DNA from 2 places in the Arthrobacter sp. Soil_C_49 genome. Region 1 is predicted to be linked to the other one. Evidence: predicted binding sites of a transcription regulator. Region 1 holds the regulator's gene; the other holds the start of a gene.
What was found. The regulator LexA, encoded in region 1, represses DNA repair genes until DNA is damaged. The targets are predictions, from matches to a motif close to TCGAACANNTGTTCGA.

Region 1 (3,441 bases):
CTCCTGCGCTGGTCAACATAGCCCCGCTCTCCGTCGCGGGCCGCCTGCGGGAGGGCCTGTTCGCGGGGCACACAGTGGTGCTGACGTCGGCGACCCTGGCCATCGGTTCGGCGTTCGAGCCCGCAGCGGGCGGGCTTGGCCTCGTCGGGGAGGGGGCGCCGAGCTGGTCCGGTGTTGACGTCGGCTCACCTTTTGACTATCCCAAGCAGGGCATCCTCTACGTGGCGGGCCACCTGCCCAAGCCGGGCCGGGGCGTGTCGCCGGAGGCACTGGCAGAGCTCGAAGCCCTGATCCAGGCATCCAACGGCGGTGCACTGTGCCTCTTTTCGTCCCGGCGCGCGGCAGAGGAAGCAGCCGATGTGCTGCGGCCAAAGCTGGGGATGACCATCCTGTGCCAGGGCGATTCCACCATGACGGCGCTTGTGAAACAGTTCGCGGACGAACCCGACACCTGCCTGTTCGGCACCATGTCCCTGTGGCAGGGCGTCGATGTACCGGGCGGGTCCTGCCGGCTGGTGGTCATTGACCGGATTCCGTTCCCGCGGCCGGACGATCCCCTGATGACTGCACGGTCCCGCGCTGTGGCGCAGGCGGGCGGCAACGGCTTTATGTCTGTTTCGGCCACCCACGCTGCGATCCGCCTGGCCCAGGGAGCCGGCCGCCTCATCCGCTCCACCGGGGACAAAGGCGTGGTGGCGGTACTGGATTCCCGGCTGGCCACCGAACGCTACGCCGGATTCCTTCGCGGCGCGATGCCGCCCTTCTGGTCCACAACGGACCGTACGACGGCGATCGCGGCACTTGAGCGGCTCGCGCAGGAGAACGCCTGACGGAAACGCCTACGCCTTGCCGGCAGCGCCTTCGCGCTGCCGGCAAGACGGCCGTACCGGGCCGACTAGAGCGAGCGGAGCACTGAGACAACCTTGCCCATGATGGTGGCGTGGTCGCCCAAAATGGGTTCGTATTGCGTGTTCTGCGGAAGCAGCCAGGTGTGGCCGTCACGCTGGCGGAAGGTCTTGACGGTAGCTTCATCGTCCAGCAGCGCTGCGACAATATCGCCGTTGGCCGCGTCCGCCTGGCGGCGTACCACCACCCAGTCGCCGTCGCAGATCGCCGCGTCCACCATGGAATCGCCGGCGACCTTGAGCATAAACAGCTCTCCCTGGCCCACCAGCTGGCGGGGGAGCGGCAGGACATCCTCCACCACCTGGTCGGCCAGGATGGGACCGCCGGCGGCGATCCGGCCCACCAGGGGAACCATGGCGGTGTCCATGGCGGTGGGAAGTTCGGTCACCGTGGCGCTGCTGCCCGGCAGAAGGCTGGACGGCTCCGTTGCCGCCTTGGGCGCACCTCCATCCAGCGTCAGGGGCATCAATACCTCCATGGCGCGAGGCCTCTTAGGGTCGCGGCGGAGGTAGCCGAGCTTTTCCAGCTGCGAGAGCTGGTGGGTGACGCTGGAGAGGCTCGCGAGGCCCACGGTGTCGCCGATTTCCCGCATGGACGGCGGGTAACCGTTGTCATTGACCGAGCGCTGGATGGTCTCGAGGATTTTCTTCTGCCGCGGCGTCAGGCCCTTGGCGGTCTTCTTCGGTTGGGAGGTTGCCCTGCCCCCGGCGGCTGCTGCTGCCATATTCGCCAATGCCTTTCAGTTTGCCCCGGCTTTGCGGCCTGGACCCGGAGTAGCCGCCGTAATTGTCAGACCCTGCTGATCAACTTCAGAGGTGGTTGTTCTTGTCTTCAAAGCTAGGCCAGCCACTTGGCATTTTCAAACATTTGTTCTAGCGAGTCTCGACATTATTCGTTGATAAGTGCTAAAACAGAGAAAGCAAAGTTCGAACATTTGTTCTACTCAGCGTGAAGCCGTTCGAAAACCCGGACCAGTTCCGGATCCAGCGGCCGCGGCGCTGAGGGAACATCGGGCAGCACGGTCAGGTCCAGGAGGGCTCAGTTCATGTCAGCTACATCTGCTTCACAGGGTTCACGTCCGCAGCTTCTTTCGGTGCATCAACTCATGTCGCAGCCGGCCAGCCGGCAGCCGGAGCGTCCTGCACCCCTGCCGCCATTGCGGCTGACCCGCCGCGGGAAGGTGGTCCTGATCGGCATCCCCCTGGTCCTGCTGGCGGCTTTGCTTCTTTCCCTTGCCGGCTTCTTCAACTCGCCGGCAAAGGCCTCGGAATCGGCGGCAGACCTTTCGGTCACCCCCACGGTCACGGTCATCGTGCAGCCGGGCCAGTCCCTGTGGGCTATCGCCGGAACCGTTGATCCCGGGCGGGATGCGCGCGATGTCGTGGCGGACATCGTGCAGCTCAACAACCTGAGTGCCGGCGCGGTCCACCCCGGCCAGCAGCTGTACGTGCCCACACGCTAGCTGCACGCTGAGCGCGAACAGGGCACCGTCACATTTTCCGGTCTCCTGCACGGGCACTAAACTGTTCAGGTGAATGACCAGCTAGAGCGCCTGAACCGGCTTCCCCTCCGCAACAACCTTCGTGGGTTGACCCCCTACGGCGCCCCCCAGCTGGATGTCCCCATCCTCCTCAACGTCAACGAGAACACCCATGGCGTGCCCGCGGATGTCCGCGCGGCCATCAGTGCCGCAGTAACGGAGGCTGCCGCAGGCCTGAACCGCTACCCGGACCGGGAATTTACCGAACTGCGCAAGGCCCTGGCGGAGTACTTGGGGCACGGCCTAGACGAGACGAACATCTGGGCGGCCAACGGTTCCAACGAGGTACTCCAACAGATCCTCCAGGCTTTCGGCGGACCCGGCCGCACTGCACTTGGCTTCCCGCCCACGTACTCCATGTACCCGCTGCTGGCCAGCGGCACGGACACCGAATACATCGTGGGCGACCGGGCGGAGGGCTACGGCCTTAGCGCTGAATCGGCCGCCCTGCAGGTCAAGGAACTGCAGCCCAACATTGTTTTCCTCTGTTCCCCGAACAACCCCACCGGAACCGGCCTTGGGCTCGATGTTGTCGAGGCCGTGTACGAGGCCGGCGAGGCCAGCCAGACGATCGTCATTGTGGACGAGGCGTACCACGAGTTCGCCCATGACGGAACGCCCAGTGCGCTCACCCTCCTGCCTGGCCGTGAGCGGCTCATCGTTTCGCGCACCATGAGTAAGGCCTTCGCCCTGGCGGGGGCCCGCCTCGGTTACATGGCCGCGGCGCCCGAAGTCACCGACGCGTTGCGGTTGGTCCGGCTCCCGTACCACCTTTCCGCCATCACGCAGGCCACCGCGCTGGCAGCCCTTCAGCACCGTGAAGCCTTGATGGCGGACGTTGAGGACATCAAGCAACAGCGCGACCGGATCGTGGCGGAGCTGACCAGGATGGGCCTGAAGCCGGCTGCCTCGGACTCCAACTATGTGTTCTTCGGCGGGCTGGAGAACCCGCACCAGGTCTGGCAGGAACTGCTGGACGCTGGTGTGCTGATCCG
Region 2 (3,441 bases), on a different contig from region 1:
GACACCGGGCCGGTGTAGCCGGCGCGGACCACGTGCCCCATGAACTTGGCGAGCTCGAACTGGCCCTCGCCCGGGAACACGCGGTAGTGCCGGCTCCAGGACAGGACGTCCATGGAGAGCTTGGGCGCATCCGCCACCTGGACAAAGAAGATCTTGTCCGCGTTGATCTTCTCGATCGGCGCAGTGTCCCAGTCGCGGGACAGGATGTGGAAGGAGTCCAGGCAGGTACCGAAGTTGGGGTGGTCCACCATCTCCACCAGGCGGTAGGCGTGCTCGTAGTCGTTGACGTACTTTCCCCACGCGAGGGCCTCGTACGCCACCTTAACGCCGTGGTCCGCGGCCAGCCCCGCGAGTTCGGAGAGCTGTTCGGCGCGGAGGCCGTCGTCGTCGATGGTGGCGGTGGCGACGTTCGAGCAGACAAGGATGGTGTCCATGCCCAGCCGGGACATCAGCCTGAACTTCGCCTCGGCGCGCCGGAGGTTGGCCTTCAGCAGGTCCGGGGTGACGCCGTCGAAATCGCGAAAGGGCTGGTAGAGGTCCAATCCCAGGCCGAGGTCAGCGGCCATGGTCCGCACGTCCTCGGGGCTCAGCGGCGAGGTGACCAGGTCCTGTTCAAAGATTTCGATCCCGTCGAAACCTGCAATGGCGCACGCCTGCATCTTTTCCTTCAGCGTGCCGGACAGGCAGACGGTGGCGATTCCGGTGCGCATCAGGCGGCCACCTCTTCGGCGGCCACAAGCTCCAGGAAGTGGCTGCGCATCCTGTCCGGGTCGGGTTCGAGGCCAGTGAAGATACGGAAGGCGTCGGCGGCCTGGCCCACGGCCATCCTGCCGCCGTCAAGAACCTCGCAGCCCCTAGCGCGGGCGCCGCGGACCAGTTCGGTCTCGATGGGGCGGTAGACGATGTCCGCCACCCAGTGGCGTGGCTCCACCAGGTCCAGGTCCAGCGGGAGCCCGGGGTGGGCGGCCATGCCCACGGGGGTGCAGTGCACCAGCCCGTCGGCCAGGGGCATCAGCTGCGGCAGCTCCGCCGTCGTGTGTGCCGTGACGGTGCTGTCCGGGAAGAAGCCGGCCAGCTCGGCAGCCCGGGCAGCGCCGCGGGCGGCGTCCATGTCCACCAGGTGCAGGCGGCGGACGCCGGCGGTGAGGAGGGCGTAGGCCACGGCGGAACCGGCGCCGCCGGCACCCAACTGCACCACGCGGTCCAGCTTGGCGCCGGGGAGGCCGGCGGCGAGGGCTGCGGCAAAGCCGGAGAAGTCGGTGTTGTGGCCGATGAAGCGGCCGTCCTCGATCACCACAGTGTTGACCGCTCCCAGCCGCAGCGCGTCCGGGGACACTTCATCCAGGTGCTGCAGGACCAGCTGTTTGCAGGGGTGGGTGATGTTCAGGCCGTTGAAACCGAGGCTGCGGGCGCTCTGCAGCAGCTGGCCCACGGACTCGCCGGGAAGGCCGAGCTCCAGCAGGTCGATGGGACGGTACAGGTAGCGCAGGCCCTGCACGTCCCCTTCGCGTTCGTGCATGGGCGGGGTGAGTGACGGCATCACGCCATCGCCGACCAGTCCCACCAGGTAGGACTCAGTTCGATTGCTCATCCGTGCAGCTCCTTTGATACGGCACCTGGCAGCTTCCTTGCGGAGGGTGCGCTGCCGGGGTGATGGAAATTACGGTACATCATTTGTTCACTTCTCGCACTCTTGTTCTACATACGAACATGAGTGGCAGAATCCTTGGGCCGCTCAGCGCTACCGCTGCGGCAGCCGTGCAGCAAGCTCGGCCGCCGCTTCCTGGAGCAGCGGGACGTGCGCCTCCAGGCCCTCCAGGCTGAGGCGGAAAACCGGAACTGCCGTGGCCAGCGAAGCGAACGCGTGCCCCTGGTGGTTGAGCAGCGGAACGGCCACGGCGCGCATGCCAAGCTCGTTTTCCTCATCCATCACGGCGAACCCGCGGCGGCGGACCAACTCGATTTCGGCGCGGAAATCATCCCTGTTGGTGATGGATTTCTCCGTCAGCGGCTCGAGCGGAAGCTCCGCCAGGAGTTTTTCGCGCTCCGCAACCTCGGCAAACGCCACCAGGGCTTTTCCGACGGCGGTAGTGGACAGGGAGCCCAGGTGGCCGGGGTCACTGGTCACCCGGAACATCTGCGGCCCGTCCACCTTGTTCACCGTGAGGTGGTGGTGGCCGTCGCGGACGCTGAGGATGGTGGCCTCACCGGTCTGTTCGGTCACGCGGCGCAGGACGGGGAGGGCCGTTCCGGCGAAGCCGTGGTGGTTGGAGACCCGCTGGCCCAGCTGGAAGATCCGCAGACCGAGGTGGTAGCGGCGGCCATCCGGCTCGTAGTCCACAAAGCCGTCCCGCGTCAGCGAGCCAAGGAGGCGGTACGTCGTGCTGAAGGGCAGCTGGGCGCGGCGGGAGATTTCCGCGGCGCTGGCGCCGCGGGGCTCATCGCCCAGGAGGACCAGAAGACCCAATGCCTTGCCCACCATGTCGGTGCGGTCGGCGGGCCGCCCTGCTTTGGGCGGGTTTTCGTCAGCGGCAACATCATCGGGCGCTGTGTCTTGGTTCACACTCATACCTCGATGTTGCCACATTGTGAGAGCTATTGCTACCCAATGATTATTTTGTTGACAAGTGACTGCCCTCACAGCCATCATTGCTGTATCGCACAAGTAGCTTCCACCATGTGGCTACTGTCCGGGTTCTCCCGCCACTGCAGCCGTGCCGCCCGAAGGCAACACCTGGGCCATGCCGGCTGAAGCCCCCGATCCATCCGCGACAAAGTCGTCACATCAAAGGAACTCCATGAGCCAGATACTTCCGTCCGCCGGGCCAGGCATCGCTGCCCCGGCCGGGACGCCGAAGAAGGCAGCCCTCGCAAGCTTCCTGGGCAGCGCCGTCGAATACTACGACTTCTTCATCTTCGGTTCCGCCGCTGCCCTCATCTTCCCCACGGTCTTCTTCCCGGATGCTGACGCCAACGCAGCGATCATGTCCTTCGCCACCTTCGGTTTCGCCTACGTGGCACGGCCCGTCGGTGCCGTCATCCTGGGCCACTTCGGCGACAGGGTGGGCCGTCGGAAGGTTCTGATGTTCACCCTCCTCCTCATGGGCGCCTCCACCTTCCTGATTGGCTGCCTGCCGGACTTCAACACCGTTGGCTGGTGGGCCCCGGCCCTGCTGGTCCTCGCCCGGCTCTGCCAGGGCCTCTCCGCTGCAGGCGAGCAGGCCGGCGCCTCCTCCATGACGCTGGAACACGCCCCGGACAACCGCCGCTCCTTCTTCACCTCCTGGACCCTCACCGGCACCCAGGGCGGCCAGATCCTCGCCGCCCTCGTCTTCATCCCCGTCCTGGCCCTCCCGGACGAGATCAAGTACGGCATCGGCTGGCGCATTCCGTTCTGGCTGAGCGCCGTCGTGGTGATCGTTGCCTTCTTCATCCGCCGCA

Region 2: the regulator LexA is predicted to act here: its motif matches at 1,686-1,701, upstream of AC3A4Z_RS19430 (shikimate dehydrogenase).

Annotation. Positions count from the first base shown of each region.
Region 1 covers NZ_JBDGJZ010000020.1:37,730-41,170, reverse strand. Annotated here, with positions in the region: gene AC3A4Z_RS21745 (ATP-dependent DNA helicase) at 1-830, shown strand, start outside; gene lexA (transcriptional repressor LexA) at 896-1,630, opposite strand; gene AC3A4Z_RS21735 (LysM peptidoglycan-binding domain-containing protein) at 2,012-2,368, shown strand; gene AC3A4Z_RS21730 (histidinol-phosphate transaminase) at 2,438-3,441, shown strand, end outside.
Region 2 covers NZ_JBDGJZ010000015.1:81,034-84,474, reverse strand. Annotated here, with positions in the region: gene AC3A4Z_RS19435 (bifunctional sugar phosphate isomerase/epimerase/4-hydroxyphenylpyruvate dioxygenase family protein) at 1-710, opposite strand, end outside; gene AC3A4Z_RS19430 (shikimate dehydrogenase) at 710-1,591, opposite strand; gene AC3A4Z_RS19425 (IclR family transcriptional regulator) at 1,742-2,569, opposite strand; gene AC3A4Z_RS19420 (MFS transporter) at 2,799-3,441, shown strand, end outside.